3 regions of the Pseudomonas sp. A34-9 genome follow, and region 1 is predicted to be linked to each of the others. Evidence: predicted binding sites of a transcription regulator. Region 1 holds the regulator's gene; each other region holds the start of a gene.
The links. Region 1 encodes sigma-54, which starts transcription at its own class of promoters, with help from an activator protein. Its sites were predicted from a motif close to ANTGGCATNNANNTTGCTNT; they were not measured.

Region 1 (5,179 bases):
GGCAGCCACTTGTGCAGGTAGGTGAAGATGTCCTGAAACATTTCTTCGACCTCTGGCTGTGCGGCCAGGTATTCAGCCACCGGGGCATCCAGACCTGATTGCGCGCGCAGTTCCGGCTTCCAGTACGGATTGGGCAGGCAGCGCACATCGAAGACCAGATCCGCGTCTACCGGCATGCCGCGCTTGAAGCCGAATGACTCGACCAGAAACGCCGTGCCCGGCTCCGGCTGATTCAGCAAGCGCAGCTTGATGGTGTCGCGCAACTGGTACAGGTTCAGATTGGTGGTGTTGATTTTCAGGTCGGCGAGGTCGGCGATCGGGCCGAGCAGGGCGGTTTCGTCCTGGATCGCCTCGGCCAGCGAGCGGTTGGCGTTGCTCAGCGGATGGCGACGGCGAGTCTCGGAAAAGCGCTTGAGCAGGGTTTCTTCGTCGGCGTCCAGATACAGGACATCGCACTGGATGTGCTTGGCCCGGACATCTTCAAGCAGCTCGGGAAAGCGCGTCAGGTGACTCGGCAGGTTGCGCGCATCGATCGATACGGCCACCAGCGGTTGCGCCAGCTCAGTGTGAATCAGCGCGCGTTCGGCCAGTTCCGGCAGCAAGCCTGCCGGCAGGTTGTCGATGCAGTAATAGCCGTTGTCCTCAAGGACATCCAGAGCGGTACTTTTACCCGAGCCGGAACGGCCGCTGACGATGATCAAGCGCATGATTAATGCCCGTTCTGCTCGCTCAGGACGACCTGATACAAGGCTTCGCTACTCGGTGCGCTGCGCAGTTTTTCGCGCACTTCCTTACGATCCAGCATGCTGGCGATCTGGCGCAGTAACTCCAGGTGTGCATCGGTGGCAGCTTCCGGGACCAGCAAAACAAACAGCAGGTCAACCGGAGCGCCGTCAATGGCGTCGAAATCGATCGGAGCATCAAGGTGCATCAGCGCACTGATCGGCGCTTCGCAACCCTTGAGGCGGCAATGGGGGATGGCGATGCCGTTACCAAAACCGGTGGAACCGAGTTTTTCACGGGCAATCAACGCCTCGAAGACATCCTGCATGGCCAGATCCGGCACTTCGCGGGCGATCAGGTTGGCAATTTGTTCGAGGGCTTTCTTTTTACTGCCGCCCGGCACGTTCACGAGGGAACGGCCGGGGGTCAGGATACTTTCAAGTCGGATCATGGGTTAGGGATGTTAACGACCGGTCGCGCCCTGGAGGAGGCTCTGGGTCTTTTCCTTATGCTTTTTGAGTTGGCGATCCAGCTTGTCGGTGAGTGAGTCGATCGCAGCGTACATGTCAGTATCTTCTGCGTTGGCGACCACTTCGCTGCCGGGTATATGCAAGGTGGCTTCGATTTTCTGCTTCAGCTTTTCGACGCACATCGTGACTTGCACGTTGGTGATTTTGTCGAAATGTCGCTCCAGTCGTTGGAGTTTTTCCTCGATGTAGGAACGCAGAGGTTGGGTCACTTCCAGTTGGTGTCCACTGATGTTGACTTGCATACAGCTTCTCCTTCGTTGCCAGTGCATAAAGCGGCAGGCTGGATAGCCTGCCACTGGAACGCTGTAACGTGGCTTACATCAACCGCTTGCGTTCGCTCGAAGGCGCGATCCCGAGGGATTCGCGGTACTTGGCGACGGTGCGGCGAGCCACCTGAATGCCTTGTGCCTCCAGTAAACCAGCGATCTTGCTGTCACTCAACGGCTTTTTCTGATTTTCCGCGGCAACCAGTTTCTTGATGATCGCGCGGATCGCCGTGGACGAGCATTCGCCGCCTTCGGAGGTGCTGACGTGGCTGGAGAAAAAGTATTTCAGTTCATAAATACCGCGCGGGGTATGCATGAATTTCTGCGTGGTCACCCGGGAAATCGTTGATTCATGCATGCCGACCGCTTCGGCGATGTCATGCAGGACCAACGGCTTCATGGCTTCGTCGCCGTACTCCAGAAAACCGCGCTGATGCTCGACGATCTGGGTGGCAACTTTCATCAGGGTTTCGTTGCGGCTCTGCAGGCTCTTGATGAACCAGCGGGCTTCCTGCAACTGATTGCGCATGAAGGTGTTGTCGGCGCTGGTGTCGGCACGACGGACGAAACCGGCGTACTGGGCGTTGACGCGCAAGCGTGGCACCGATTCCTGATTGAGTTCGACCAGCCAGCGCTCGTTGTCCTTGCGCACGATGACGTCAGGGACGACGTATTCGGCTTCGGTTGACTCGATCTGCGAACCCGGGCGCGGATTCAGGCTCTGCACCAGTTCGATGACCTGGCGCAGTTCGTCTTCCTTGAGCTTCATCCGGCGCATCAACTGGCTGTAGTCGCGGCTGCCGAGCAGGTCGATATAGTCGGTGACCAGACGTTTGGCTTCCGCCAGCCATGGGGTCTTGGCAGGCAACTGGCGCAACTGCAGCAGCAAGCACTCGCCGAGGTTGCGGGCGCCGATACCGGCTGGTTCAAATTGTTGAATGCGGTGCAGGACGGCTTCGATTTCGTCCAGTTCGATGTCCAGTTCCGGATCGAACGCTTCGAGGATTTCCTCGAGGGTTTCATCCAGGTAGCCCTGATTGTTGATGCAATCAATCAGGGTCACGGCGATCAGGCGATCGGTGTCGGACATCGGTGCAAGGTTCAGTTGCCAAAGCAGGTGGCTTTGCAGGCTCTCGCCGGCGGAGGTGCGGGTGGTGAAGTCCCACTCGTCATCATCGCTGCTTGGCAGGCTGCTGGCACTGGTCTGGTAGACGTCTTCCCAGGCGGTGTCGACCGGAAGCTCGTTGGGGATGCGCTCGTTCCATTCGCCCTCCTCGAGGTTATCCACCGTCGGGGCAGTTTCCTGATAGGACGGTTCCTGGATCTCGGTATTGGGCTTCTGCTCGGCGTTGTCAGCCAAGGGGTCGGAATTGTCGAAGTCGTCGCCTTCTTCCTGGCGTTCGAGCATCGGATTGGATTCCAGAGCCTCCTGGATTTCCTGTTGCAGATCCAGGGTCGACAATTGGAGCAGACGGATGGCCTGTTGCAGCTGCGGTGTCATCGTCAGCTGCTGGCCCATTCTCAAGACTAGCGATGGTTTCATGGCAGGGGCTTAACACCTTATTCGCCGGCGCTATGCGCCATCCACTACAGGGCGCCGAAGCGCCAAACTTAAGCAAATTATATGCCTGAAACTGAAGTGTTTGCCTAGAGCGCTGTAACAATTAAAGCGTATTAAATCCTGCTTGAATCGATACAGCGCCCGGGCGGCGCACCGGGCACTGTTGCGCTTACAGGCGGAACTCGTGGCCCAGATACACTTCCTTGACCAGATCGTTGGCCAGGATGGTCTCTGCATCGCCCTCGGCAATCAACTGACCGTCGTTGACGATGTAAGCGGTTTCGCAGATATCCAGCGTCTCACGGACGTTGTGGTCGGTGATCAGTACACCAATGCCCTTGGCCTTGAGGTGGTGGATGATCTGCTTGATGTCGCCGACGGAAATCGGGTCGACACCGGCGAACGGTTCGTCGAGCAGGATGAATTTCGGTGCCGTTGCCAGCGCGCGAGCGATCTCCACACGGCGGCGCTCACCACCGGACAGGCTCATGCCGAGGTTGTCGCGGATGTGGGTGATGTGGAATTCCTGCAGCAGGCTTTCCAGCTCCTTGCGACGGCCGGCCTTGTCGAGCTCCTGGCGGGTCTCGAGGATGGCCATGATGTTGTCGGCCACCGACAGTTTGCGGAAGATCGACGCTTCTTGCGGCAGGTAGCCGATCCCGGCCTTTGCACGACCGTGCATCGGCTGGTGGCTGACGTCCAGATCATCGATCAGCACGCGGCCCTGATCGGCCTGTACCAGGCCGACGATCATGTAGAAGCAGGTCGTCTTGCCGGCGCCGTTCGGGCCGAGCAGGCCGACGATCTGGCCGCTGTCGATCGACAGGCTGACATCACGCACGACCTGGCGGCTTTTATAGGCCTTGGCCAGGTGCTGAGCTTTCAGAGTTGCCATTACTGGGTTTTCTCGTCGGTTTTCTTCTTCGGCTGGATCACCATATCGATGCGCGGACGCGCTTCGGTGACCTTGCTGCCGGTAGCGCGACCGGCGCTGGCCAGTTTCTTCACGGTGTCATAGACGATTTTCTCGCCCTGAGTCGTGTTGTTGTCCTTGTCGACCACCTTGGCCTTGTCGATCAGCACAACGCGGTTCTGCGCGGCGTGGTACTGGATCGTCACGCCCCAGCCCTGAACCGGCTTGGTGTCGCCAGCGGTCTGCAGTTGTTCGAAGTAGGCGAGGTTGCCCACCGACGTCACGACATCGATATCGCCAGCCGGGGTGCGGGTGATGGTCACGGTATTACCGGTCACCTTCATCGAGCCCTGGGTGATGATCACGTCACCCTTGTAGGTGGCGATGCCGTTCTTGTCGTCCAGTTGGGCGTCGTCGGCCTGAATGCGGATAGGTTGCTGCTGATCGTTCGGCAGAGCCCAGGCGCTCACGCTTCCCAGTGCTGCGCCCAGACTGAGCAAAATAGGGAGGGTTTTAACGAGCCTCATACTGTCCTCTTACGTTCGATAGCAGGTGTATCCTGCTTTCCTTCAGGTACGCTTTCATTCCAACGCCAGTCGATACACCGCCAGCGCCGTCGATTCTAACGGGTTGCTCGGTCTGCGCATATTGCTCCTGAGGGAACACGGTCATGCGCGTGGAGGTAACCAACAGATCGCGGTTCTGCTCATCGGTGCGCTTGATGCGTACCGAATCGATCAATTCGACTTGGGTGCCGCCCGAATTCACTTCGCCACGCTCGCTGGTCACGTGCCACGGAAACTCCGTTCCGCGGTACATGTTCAGGTCGGGCTTGGTGACCAGAGTGATATCGGTTGCCTTGACGTGCTCGGCCTTGTCGGAGGTCATTTCATACTGCACTTTGCCGTCCGGCAGATATTGCAGGGTATGCGTGTTGGTTGCATACCAGTCGATAGGCGTTTCGACCGACGTCACCGGTGGCTTGTCGAGGAAGCGTTCCGGACTGATGTTCCAGTAGCCCACCGCGGCGAATATCGCCGCGATACAGCCGAACAGCAGGAAGTTGCGAAATTTTTTGCTAAACATGGTTTGGCTCACAGGTACGCGGCGTTGGCCGCATCGAGGCGGCCCTGGGCGCGCAGGATCAATTCGCAGAATTCGCGGGCGGCCCCTTCGCCACCACGGG
Region 2 (5,179 bases), 630 kb from region 1:
TCAACCAGCAGCAGAACGGAGTCAACCATCGACATTACGCGTTCAACTTCGCCGCCGAAGTCGGCGTGGCCCGGGGTGTCCACGATGTTGATGTGGTAGCCGTTCCAGTTGATGGCGGTGTTTTTCGCCAGAATGGTAATACCGCGCTCTTTTTCCTGGTCGTTGGAGTCCATCACGCGCTCGTCGTTGAGCTCGTTGCGCTCCAGAGTGCCGGATTGACGCAGGAGTTTGTCTACCAGGGTGGTTTTACCATGGTCAACGTGGGCGATGATGGCGATGTTGCGTAGATTTTCGATCACTTGTGTATCTCGATCAGAGGATTCGGTTTGCTGACAAGTCTTGGCAGCGATTAGCAGTAGTGTCCGGCATGGCCGTTACAGCTTGACGGCGGTGTCGGGGGGCCGGTGACGCAGGCCACAGGCAAACAGCCCCGGGCACTTAGCTCGGTCGATAAACGCGCACATTGGCATGCCCCTCACTGAGCAAATGGTGAGCATGCAGGCGACTCATCACGCCTTTGTCGCAATACAGCAGGTACTGGCGAGTCGGATCCAGCTCCTTGAAACGAGCGTTCACTGCGTAGAACGGCATCGTCTGTACTTCTACGCCAGCGAGTTCCAGCGGCTCATCCTCGGCGGCATCCGGGTGACGGATGTCGATCACGATCTGGCCGGCCAGTGCTTCGCTGACTTCTTCAATCTGTACGTCCTGGCCCAATTCGTCGATCACCCGATCGATCGGCACCAGTTTGGCGTTTTCGAGCGCACGCTCGAGGACTGCCATGTCGAATTCTTTCTCTTCGTGTTCAACGCGACCGCGTTTGGCGGCGGTTTTCGGATTGACCGAGATAACGCCGCAGTATTCCGGCATGTGCCGGGCGAAATCGGCAGTGCCGATCTCGTTGGCCGTGTCGATGATGTCCTGCTTGTGCGCCACGATCAGCGGACGCAGGACCAGTTTGTCGGTCACACAGTCGATCACCGACAGGTTCGGCAGCGTCTGGCTCGACACCTGGGAGATCGCCTCGCCAGTGACCAGCGCCTCGATCTGCAGGCGGTCGGCGATGTTGGAGGCCGCGCGCAACATCATACGCTTCAATACGACGCCCATATGACTGTTATCGACTTTGCCGAGAATTTCGCCCAGCACTTCTTCGAACGGAACACTGACAAATAGCACGCGTTGCGAGCTGCCGTACTTCTTCCAGATGAAATGCGCGACTTCCATCACGCCCAATTCATGGGCACGACCGCCCAGATTGAAGAAGCAGAAGTGCGTCATCAGGCCGCGACGAATGATCTGGTAGGCCGCAACGGTCGAGTCAAAGCCGCCGGACATCAATACCAGCGTCTGCTCGAGGGCGCCGAGCGGGTAGCCGCCGATGCCGTTGTGCTGGCTGTGGATAACAAACAACCGTTTGTCGCGAACTTCGATGCGAACTTCGATTTCCGGCGCTTTCAGGTCGATACCGGCAGCACCGCACTCACGGCGCAGCTTGCTGCCGACGTATTTTTCGACGTCCATCGAGCTGAAGGTGTGCTTGCCGGCGCGCTTGCAACGTACCGAGAAAATCTTTCCGGCCAGCGCATCGCCGTAGTGCTGTTTGCACTTCTCGGTGATGTCGTCAAAGTCGCCCAGCGGGTACTCGTCGATCTGCAGAAAGTGCGCGATGCCCGGCATGCAGGTCAGGCGCTCACCCATCTCTTTCAAGGCTTTGGGGTCGGTAACGCGGGTTTCCAGCTCGAGATTGTCCCACACGCCGTTCACCACCACGGCCGGGTCCAGGTCGCGGAGCACGGTGCGGATGTTCTTGGCCAACTGGCGGATGAACTTCGTCCGGACAGGTCGGCTTTTGATGGTGATCTCGGGGAAGACTTTTACGATTAGTTTCATGAAAACAGCGCGCGAACGGCCAGCCGAAAAAGGGGGGCGCGGATTATAGCGGAAATTGCTCAAGGTTTAACCAGTTAATGTGCAGAAGGTTTTGTGCGCACCAAAACGGGTCATTTTTGATTCAAGGCGCTACATTAGAGGGCGAGATTTTCCGCATTCAGGCGCTTTACACCTTAATAAGCGTGAAATTGGGGCAAAAAACCCATGCTGGGGCACTGGCATGCAATTTGCTGCCTTGTGAGGCAGGTTGCCTTGGCAGAGTATTCGCGCCGGCATCACCCAAATTCTAAGGGCATCCATTACTAAGCCCGAAGCCACCCGGAGGACATATGTCGAAGACGGTTCAACTCATCAAAGATCATGACGTCAAGTGGATTGATCTGCGCTTCACGGACACCAAAGGCACTCAGCACCACGTGACCATGCCGGCTCGCGATGCGCTGGATGAAGACTTCTTCGAAGTCGGCAAAATGTTCGACGGTTCCTCCATCGCTGGCTGGAAAGGCATCGAAGCCTCCGACATGATCCTGATGCCGGTTGACGAAACTGCCGTTCTCGACCCGTTCACCGAAGACGCCACCCTGATCCTGGTGTGCGACATCATTGAACCTTCGAGCATGCAAGGCTACGACCGCGACCCACGTGCGATCGCCAAGCGTGCCGAAGAACACCTGAAAGCCACCGGTATCGGTGACACCGTGTTCGCCGGTCCAGAGCCTGAGTTCTTCATCTTTGACTCGGTGAAATTCAAGTCGGACATCTCCGGCTCGATGTTCAAAATCTACTCCGAGCAAGGTTCGTGGATGTCCGACCAGGACATCGAAGGCGGCAACAAAGGTCACCGTCCAGGCGTCAAAGGCGGCTACTTCCCGGTTCCACCGTTCGACCACGACCACGAAATCCGTACCTCCATGTGCAACGCACTGGAAGAAATGGGCCTGACCGTCGAAGTTCACCACCACGAAGTGGCAACTGCCGGCCAGAACGAAATCGGCGTCAAGTTCAACACCCTGGTGAAGAAAGCCGACGAAACCCAAACCCTGAAGTACGTTGTCCACAACGTTGCTGACGCTTACGGCCGCACCGCGACCTTCATGCCGAAGCCACTGTACGGCGACAACGGTTCGGGCATGCACGTACACATGTCGATCTGGAAAGACGGCAAGAACACCTTCGCAGGTGAAGGCTATGCCGGCCTGTCCGATACCGCTCTGTACTTTATCGGCGGCATCATCAAACACGGTAAGGCCCTGAACGGCTTCACCAACCCGGCGACCAACTCCTACAAGCGTCTGGTACCAGGCTTCGAAGCGCCGGTGATGCTGGCCTACTCGGCTCGCAACCGTTCCGCTTCGATCCGTATTCCTTACGTGTCGAGCCCGAAAGCCCGCCGTATCGAAGCACGCTTCCCGGATCCGGCTGCCAACCCGTACCTGGCCTTCGCAGCACTGCTGATGGCCGGCCTGGACGGTATCCAGAACAAGATCCACCCAGGCGACGCGGCTGACAAAAACCTGTATGACCTGCCGCCTGAAGAGGCGAAAGAGATCCCGCAAGTTTGCGGCAGCCTGAAAGAAGCCCTGGAAGAGCTGGACAAGGGCCGCGCGTTCCTGACCAAGGGCGGCGTATTCTCCGACGACTTCATCGACGCTTACATCGCGCTGAAATCGGAAGAAGAAATCAAGGTTCGCACCTTCGTACACCCACTGGAATATGAGCTGTACTACAGCTGCTGATCCGGTAGCGCTGCGCTATGCGGCGTGAGTGAAAGAGGCCTCCTTCGGGAGGCCTTTTTTATTGCAGATCAAAAGCCCCTCACCCTAGCCCTCTCCCAGAGGGAGAGGGGACTGATCTCCATGCTTTTCAGAACCTGAGTTCACATGGCAATTTCAGGTCGATAAAATTTGTCAGAGCAACCCGGTCAATCCCCTCTCCCTCTGGGAGAGGGTTAGGGTGATGGCGTTACCAGATGTTTACCGGGTTGGGCCAACCGCCGCGTCTGGCCTATGCTGCACCCCATCGCTTTCAATCCCGGTCGATTTTCATGAGTCGCACCCTTCTCTACATCCTGTTGTTGATCGCCCTGCCCGCCGCCGCGCAGATCTACAAGTACACCGATGGCAACGGCAATACGGTCTACAGCGATCATTCGCCCGATGGCGTGCAGGCGCAGCCGCTGGAGTTGCCGCCGCTTAACAGGGTCGAGCCGCAAACACCCAGCGCACCGCCAACACCTGAAGCCGACAACCGTGAGCCTGCGCGCAACGCCTATGACATTCTGGAACTCGCCGGCCTGCCCACCGAAGAAGCCCTGCGCGCCAACAACGGCACCTTCACCGTCAATGTGCTGATCAAGCCGCGCTTGCAGCCGCCGCATCAATTGAGGCTGGTCCTGGATGACGAACCCTACGGCCAACCGAGCAACGTGCCGATCCTGCAGTTGGTGAATATTGATCGCGGCGAACATCGTCTCGCCGTCCAGGTGATCGACGGCCAGACCATCATCCAGCAGAGCCCGCCCGTGGCGTTCACCGTGCAACGAGTGCACAAGCCATGATCCGCACGTGGCTGATCGCTGCGTTGGCACTGACAACGCTGCAAGCCTCTGCCGAGGTTTTCACGTACATCGATGCCCAAGGCAACCGCGTCTACACCGACCAACCGCGCAGCAATGCCAAGCGGGTGCCGATTGCCACCAGCAATCGCATGTCCGCCAACCCCACCGTCGCAGCTCCGGTCAGCACGGCAAAAAAATCCCCGGAGCAGCCGCTGTTCCACTACGACATGCTGCGCATTCTGGTGCCTGAACCCGATGCGACGATTCGCAGCAGCGCCGGCGAAATCATCGTCAGCGTCACCAGCGAACCGGGCCTGCAACAGGGTCATCGCTATCGGCTGTTGCTCGATGGTCAGGCCACAGGAGAACCCGGCCTGACACCGGTCTTCCCACTGAGCAACATCGACCGTGGCAGCCACAACCTGTCCGTGGAAATCCTCGATGCCGAAGGACGAACTGTCGAACGCACTGCCAATCAGCCGTTCCACATGCTGCGTATCTCCCTCGCGCAAAAGCGCCAGGTCAAACCCTGCACCAAGGACGATTACGGCGTCCGTCCGGAATGCCCTCTGAAAGACAAACCACCTGAGCCGAAAAACCCCTTCTTGCGTTTCTTCTAACGCCGTTCAGCTTTGCGCACTATATTGGTGCAACAGACTGCACCGTACTCATATTCCAACCCATTTTGGTTCGAAAGTACCCGCAAGCTCTGGCAGTCTGCTGCGCAAC
Region 3 (5,179 bases), 1.3 Mb from region 1:
GAAAAAACAAAGGCCCTAATATTCCTGCAATGATGTAAGCCATTGGCCGCAGAAAAACGCCCGTCGTAAACACGACCAAAGCCGTACGAAAAATCCTTTCAGCCTTCACTTCAATGACAAATTCCAGGCAAAAAAATGCCCGGCGAACCGGGCAAGTTTTTTGATGCGCGTACTTACAGGTTGTAGCCGCGTTCGTTGTGTTGTGCCAGATCGAGGCCGACCGACTCTTCTTCCTCGGTCACTCGCAGACCCATCACTGCGTCCAGAACCTTGAGGATGACGAAGGTGACGATCGCCGTGTAGATGACAGTGAAGCCGACGCCTTTGCACTGAATCCACACTTGTGCGGCGATGTCGGTGACGGTGCCGAAGCCACCCAGCGATGGTGCAGCGAAGACACCGGTAAGGACCGCACCGAGAATACCGCCGATACCGTGTACGCCGAACGCGTCCAGGGAGTCGTCATAACCGAGTTTGCGTTTCAGGGTAGTGGCGCAGAAGAAGCACACCACGCCTGCCGCCAGACCGATGACCAGTGCGCCCATCGGGCCCACGGTGCCGGCAGCCGGAGTGATCGCGACCAGACCGGCGACCACACCCGAAGCGATGCCCAGTGCGCTAGGTTTGCCGTGAGTGATCCACTCGGCAAACATCCAGCCCAGCGCGGCAGCAGCGGTCGCGATCTGAGTGACCAGCATCGCCATGCCGGCAGTGCCGTTGGCGGCCGCAGCGGAACCGGCGTTGAAGCCGAACCAGCCAACCCACAGCATCGCCGCGCCCATCAGGGTGTAACCGAGGTTGTGCGGTGCCATCGGCGTGGTCGGGAAGCCTTTGCGCTTGCCCAGTACCAGGCAGCAGATCAGACCGGCTACACCGGCGTTGATGTGCACCACGGTGCCGCCCGCGAAGTCGAGCACGCCCCAGTCCCACAACAGGCCGCCGTTACCGGACCAGACCATGTGCGCAATCGGTGCGTATACCAGGGTGAACCAGATGCCCATGAAGATCAGCATCGCGGAGAACTTCATCCGCTCGGCGAACGCACCGACGATCAGCGCCGGGGTGATGATCGCGAAGGTCATCTGGAAGGTGACGAATACCGCCTCGGGGAACAACGCCGCAGGCCCGGTCAGGCTGGCTGGCGTGATGCCGGCGAGGAACGCCTTGCCGAAGCCGCCGACAAAGGAGTTGAAGTTGACGACGCCCTGCTCCATGCCGGTGGTGTCGAACGCGATGCTGTAGCCATAAATGACCCACAGGACGCTGATCAGACCGGTAATGGCGAAGCACTGCATCATCACGGAAAGAATGTTTTTGGAGCGAACCATGCCGCCGTAGAACAGCGCCAGGCCGGGGATGGTCATGAACAGCACGAGGGCTGTCGAGGTGAGCATCCAGGCAGTGTCGCCGGAATTGAGGACTGGGGCCGCCACTTCGTCTGCCGCCATGGCAAGGCTGGGCATTACGATGGACAACAGGGCTCCTAGCCCTGCGAATTTACGCAGAGTCATATTGTTTTCTCCTGGGGCGTTGGGGTTTGTGGCGGCGTTTAAATCGCGTCGGTATCGGTTTCGCCGGTACGGATGCGAATCGCCTGTTCCAGATTGACCACGAAGATCTTGCCGTCACCGATCTTGCCGGTGTTGGCCGCCTTGGTGATCGCCTCGATCACCCGGTCCAGATCCTTGTCGTCGATGGCCACGTCGATTTTCACCTTGGGCAGAAAATCGACCACATATTCCGCGCCGCGATACAGCTCGGTGTGACCCTTCTGCCGGCCGAAGCCTTTGACTTCAGTAACGGTAATGCCCTGCACGCCGATTTCGGACAGCGACTCGCGCACGTCGTCCAACTTGAACGGCTTGATGATGGCAGTGACTAGCTTCATGAAACTCTCTCCCGAATTGGTGGACTTGCCCCAGGAAAACAAACCCGACTCAAGTCTAAGCGCAGTGCCTGGCTTTGTAACGCATCGTCGGCCTTACCTGCCCGACTGACGCCAGCTAACCGCTGCTGACGAAACTCCCCGCTCCGTCTGCCGCACTGCATTCGTCACAGCGACTGCATCAGTGCATGGGTCGAAGGTGACTAAGCAGAAACCTTGCCATCTCGCCAAAATCCCCTGATTTCAATCCCTTGGCCGCTGCCGCACGCCATCCCGTGCTAAAGGCCCTGCGTATACGCACAACAACGGTGCGTCGCCGTCCGTCCGCCTGCGCGAAAAGCGTGCATCCCTGACCGCGAGATTGACTATAGACACTGCGTGATACACTGCCGGCCATTGTTTCCAGGACATCCACCATGCTCGCGCCTAAAGACTTCCTCGACGCCCTGAGCGGCACCGCCTCCCGCCTGTTCAGCGGCGACACCCCGCTGCCGAAAGCCGAAATCGAAAGCCAGTTCAAGATGCTGCTGCAAAGCGCCTTCAGCAAACTCGACCTGGTCAGCCGTGAAGAGTTTGATAGTCAGATGGTTGTACTGGCACGCACTCGTGCCCGCCTCGAGAGCCTCGAAGCCAAAGTTGCCGAGATGGAAGCGAAGCTGACGCCGCCTGCTGAATAATCCGCTCCCCCTGTAGGAGCTGCCGAAGGCTGCGATCTTTTGATCTTCAGCCCTTCAATCATCTCGGCAACGTCCTACAACTTGCACCACCGCCGTCCGATTGCGCCGAAAAGCCCAGGTTTCTAAGCTCACCCGATGCTGAATGTTCAGCACCGGGTTTGGCGACCTGGAAATCCTCGACGCAAGAACGACCACATTCGTACAGGGCGCTTTTCCCCCTCTCGAGTTATGGCGGCTTTGCGTGGGAGACTTTCGGGTCTGCCGGATTTCGGGGTTCCCGGTTCGCCAACCTGCGCATAGCTGCCACCCTTTTCGTTTGGCGACGTTCAGAGGCAGTATTCTCAATTCGACCCCGAGAACTGCACCATGGAAGAAACCTATTTAAAGCCTTACCTCTTCACCCGCCACAAACTTCCCCTCCACGCCCTCCTCATCCAGAACCAACCCTGGTTCTCCGCCCGCGACCTCGGGCGATTGGTCCACATCTACCTCAACGAACGCATGCTGCGAAAACTCGACCCCGACCAATACCAAACCCGCAAAACCCTGATCCACCACCAGATCGAAAACACCCTGCTGATCAGCGAATCCGGTATCTACGCCCTCCTCGTCTACCACTACTGCCCCGAATACCGAGCGCTGCGCGAATGGCTCACCCATCAGGTCATTCCCACCCTGCGCGACACTCAAGCGCCCACCACAAGCGAACGCCCACACCTGAGCCTGCTCAGTTGGCCGGATATGTCGTTGAGTTTGTTGCACTGGAATAACCAGCCGTGGATTCGGTTGCAGGATGTGCCACACATGGTGACGGAGCGAGAACAAGTAAACCGCACGGTTGTGAACTCATGGTGGAGAAAAGCTCTGCAATTGATCTGAATTTTTGCGCTGCAACCTCACCAAAGGTCATTTCAGTGATACCACTGAAATGACCTTTTTTGTGTCTTCGTTATCTCCACCCCCCCTACTCCGAAATCCTCCACTCACAGAAGTAACGTCCTACAAAACGCGTCCCCCACGTCTGATTTCGCTGCCCCCTCTCTGCTGGCTATCTTCTGCGACCAGATCCAAACAGATGAAAACAATGAGAAGGAAAGGCAAAGCAACGGATCTTCGTAACCAGACATTCAGATCAAACTCGCGAAAGATCGCCTACAAATTCTTTCTCAAGGACATTGCCCCGAGAATCCCAAATATTGATGCAGCAGCGGTCAAATTTGAGCCAATTACCCCAGCAGCGATAAAGCAATACTTTCTCTGGGAGGGGCCAACAATTTTTCCTTGGGATGACGTTGCAGACTGGAAAAGTAAAGATGCGAAAGGTCTGGATTTGGCTATATGGTACAAACAGATTCTTTGCGGCATGTGCTATGCGACCCCGCGCGCAAGCTCTATCTGCTTAAAGATTATTCTGTTGGAAGGTCATCCGGATAGGGCGCACCCGCTTCGCGGCAGGATCGCGCCGATTGCTCTGCTTGTCGCAGATCACTATGCGCGAGCGCTAGGATGCAAAGAAATCGAGATTCAGGATCCTGATCCGAATGTTGTTTTTTACTACTGGAAACTGGGGTTCGAATTCGACCACACCAACCGGCTTGTCATTTCTGTGGACGGTCAATAACATCGAAACCAACAACCCAATCGCACGAGGTGCGTATGAGCCCAAAAAAGCGAAAGGCAAAGCTTCTTCAGATTGTTGAACTACATCTCGAAGCACTCCGGTTGGCTGGGGATATGTCAGCCAACCAACGGCGATTTATTGAAGTTGCTGTTACATGTGGGCCAGAGCTTGAGCCAAGCGGTCCGCTAGCCGGTAGAAGATCCTGAGTCAAAAATAAAAAGGCGTCCATAGGACGCCTTTTTTGTGTTTGGAGGAGTAGTCGCAGCGATTCTTTAGCTCCTGGCGTTGCAGCCTTGGGTTCAGAATCCGACGAGCTGGCCCGTCGTCACTACTTCAGAGAAACCAGCTTTCTCTGCTGCCAAAAATGCGGGGGAGCTTTAGCTGGTGCCCAGTCCCGACGAATGCGCAGTTGCAGTCCTCGAACGGGAGGATCCGTCAATGCCGGGCGAGAGTCAACGCTCCAATTCAGGCAAGCAGTGACAGCCCATCGGGTCTTGATACGTCTTGTAAACCTCTATTTCAGCATCGAAACCCGGCTCAACTAACCTTCAAAAACCCGCAGGAAGCGGCCCCCGATTCAACTCAAGGAACGACCATGTCCCTCTCCATCGTCCACAGCCGCGCCCAGATTGGCGTGGATGCTCCCGCTGTCACCGTCGAAGTCCATCTGGCCAACGGCCTGCCGTCGCTGACCATGGTCGGCCTGCCTGAGGCGGCGGTGAAGGAGAGCAAGGATCGCGTGCGCAGCGCGATCATCAATTCCGGGCTGCAGTTTCCGGCGCGGCGGATCACTTTGAATCTGGCGCCGGCGGATCTGCCCAAGGATGGCGGGCGGTTTGATCTGGCGATTGCCTTGGGGATTCTGTCGGCGAGTGTGCAGGTGCCGTGTCTGACGCTGGATGATGTGGAATGTCTGGGTGAGTTGGCGTTGTCCGGCGCAGTACGAGCGGTGCGCGGGGTGTTGCCGGCAGCACTGGCGGCGCGCAAGGCCGGGCG

Region 2: a site for sigma-54 is predicted at 2,108-2,127, ahead of glnA (type I glutamate--ammonia ligase). Genes of this name have one in related genera too.
Region 3: a site for sigma-54 is predicted at 2,090-2,109, ahead of glnK (P-II family nitrogen regulator). Genes of this name have one in related genera too.

Annotation. Positions count from the first base shown of each region.
Region 1 is NZ_CP119967.1:1,039,798-1,044,976, forward strand. It holds gene rapZ (RNase adapter RapZ) at 1-707, opposite strand, end outside; gene ptsN (PTS IIA-like nitrogen regulatory protein PtsN) at 710-1,174, opposite strand; gene raiA (ribosome-associated translation inhibitor RaiA) at 1,187-1,495, opposite strand; gene P3G59_RS04405 (RNA polymerase factor sigma-54) at 1,569-3,062, opposite strand; gene lptB (LPS export ABC transporter ATP-binding protein) at 3,250-3,975, opposite strand; gene lptA (lipopolysaccharide transport periplasmic protein LptA) at 3,975-4,520, opposite strand; gene lptC (LPS export ABC transporter periplasmic protein LptC) at 4,507-5,079, opposite strand; gene P3G59_RS04425 (HAD family hydrolase) at 5,088-5,179, opposite strand, start outside.
Region 2 is NZ_CP119967.1:405,097-410,275, reverse strand. It holds gene typA (translational GTPase TypA) at 1-299, opposite strand, end outside; gene thiI (tRNA uracil 4-sulfurtransferase ThiI) at 439-1,893, opposite strand; gene glnA (type I glutamate--ammonia ligase) at 2,223-3,629, shown strand; gene P3G59_RS01805 (DUF4124 domain-containing protein) at 3,938-4,450, shown strand; gene P3G59_RS01800 (DUF4124 domain-containing protein) at 4,447-5,070, shown strand.
Region 3 is NZ_CP119967.1:6,300,551-6,305,729, forward strand. It holds gene P3G59_RS28380 (ammonium transporter) at 174-1,511, opposite strand; gene glnK (P-II family nitrogen regulator) at 1,550-1,888, opposite strand; gene P3G59_RS28390 (accessory factor UbiK family protein) at 2,302-2,562, shown strand; gene P3G59_RS28395 (Bro-N domain-containing protein) at 2,929-3,441, shown strand; gene P3G59_RS28400 (N-acetyltransferase) at 3,638-4,183, shown strand; gene P3G59_RS28405 (YifB family Mg chelatase-like AAA ATPase) at 4,779-5,179, shown strand, end outside.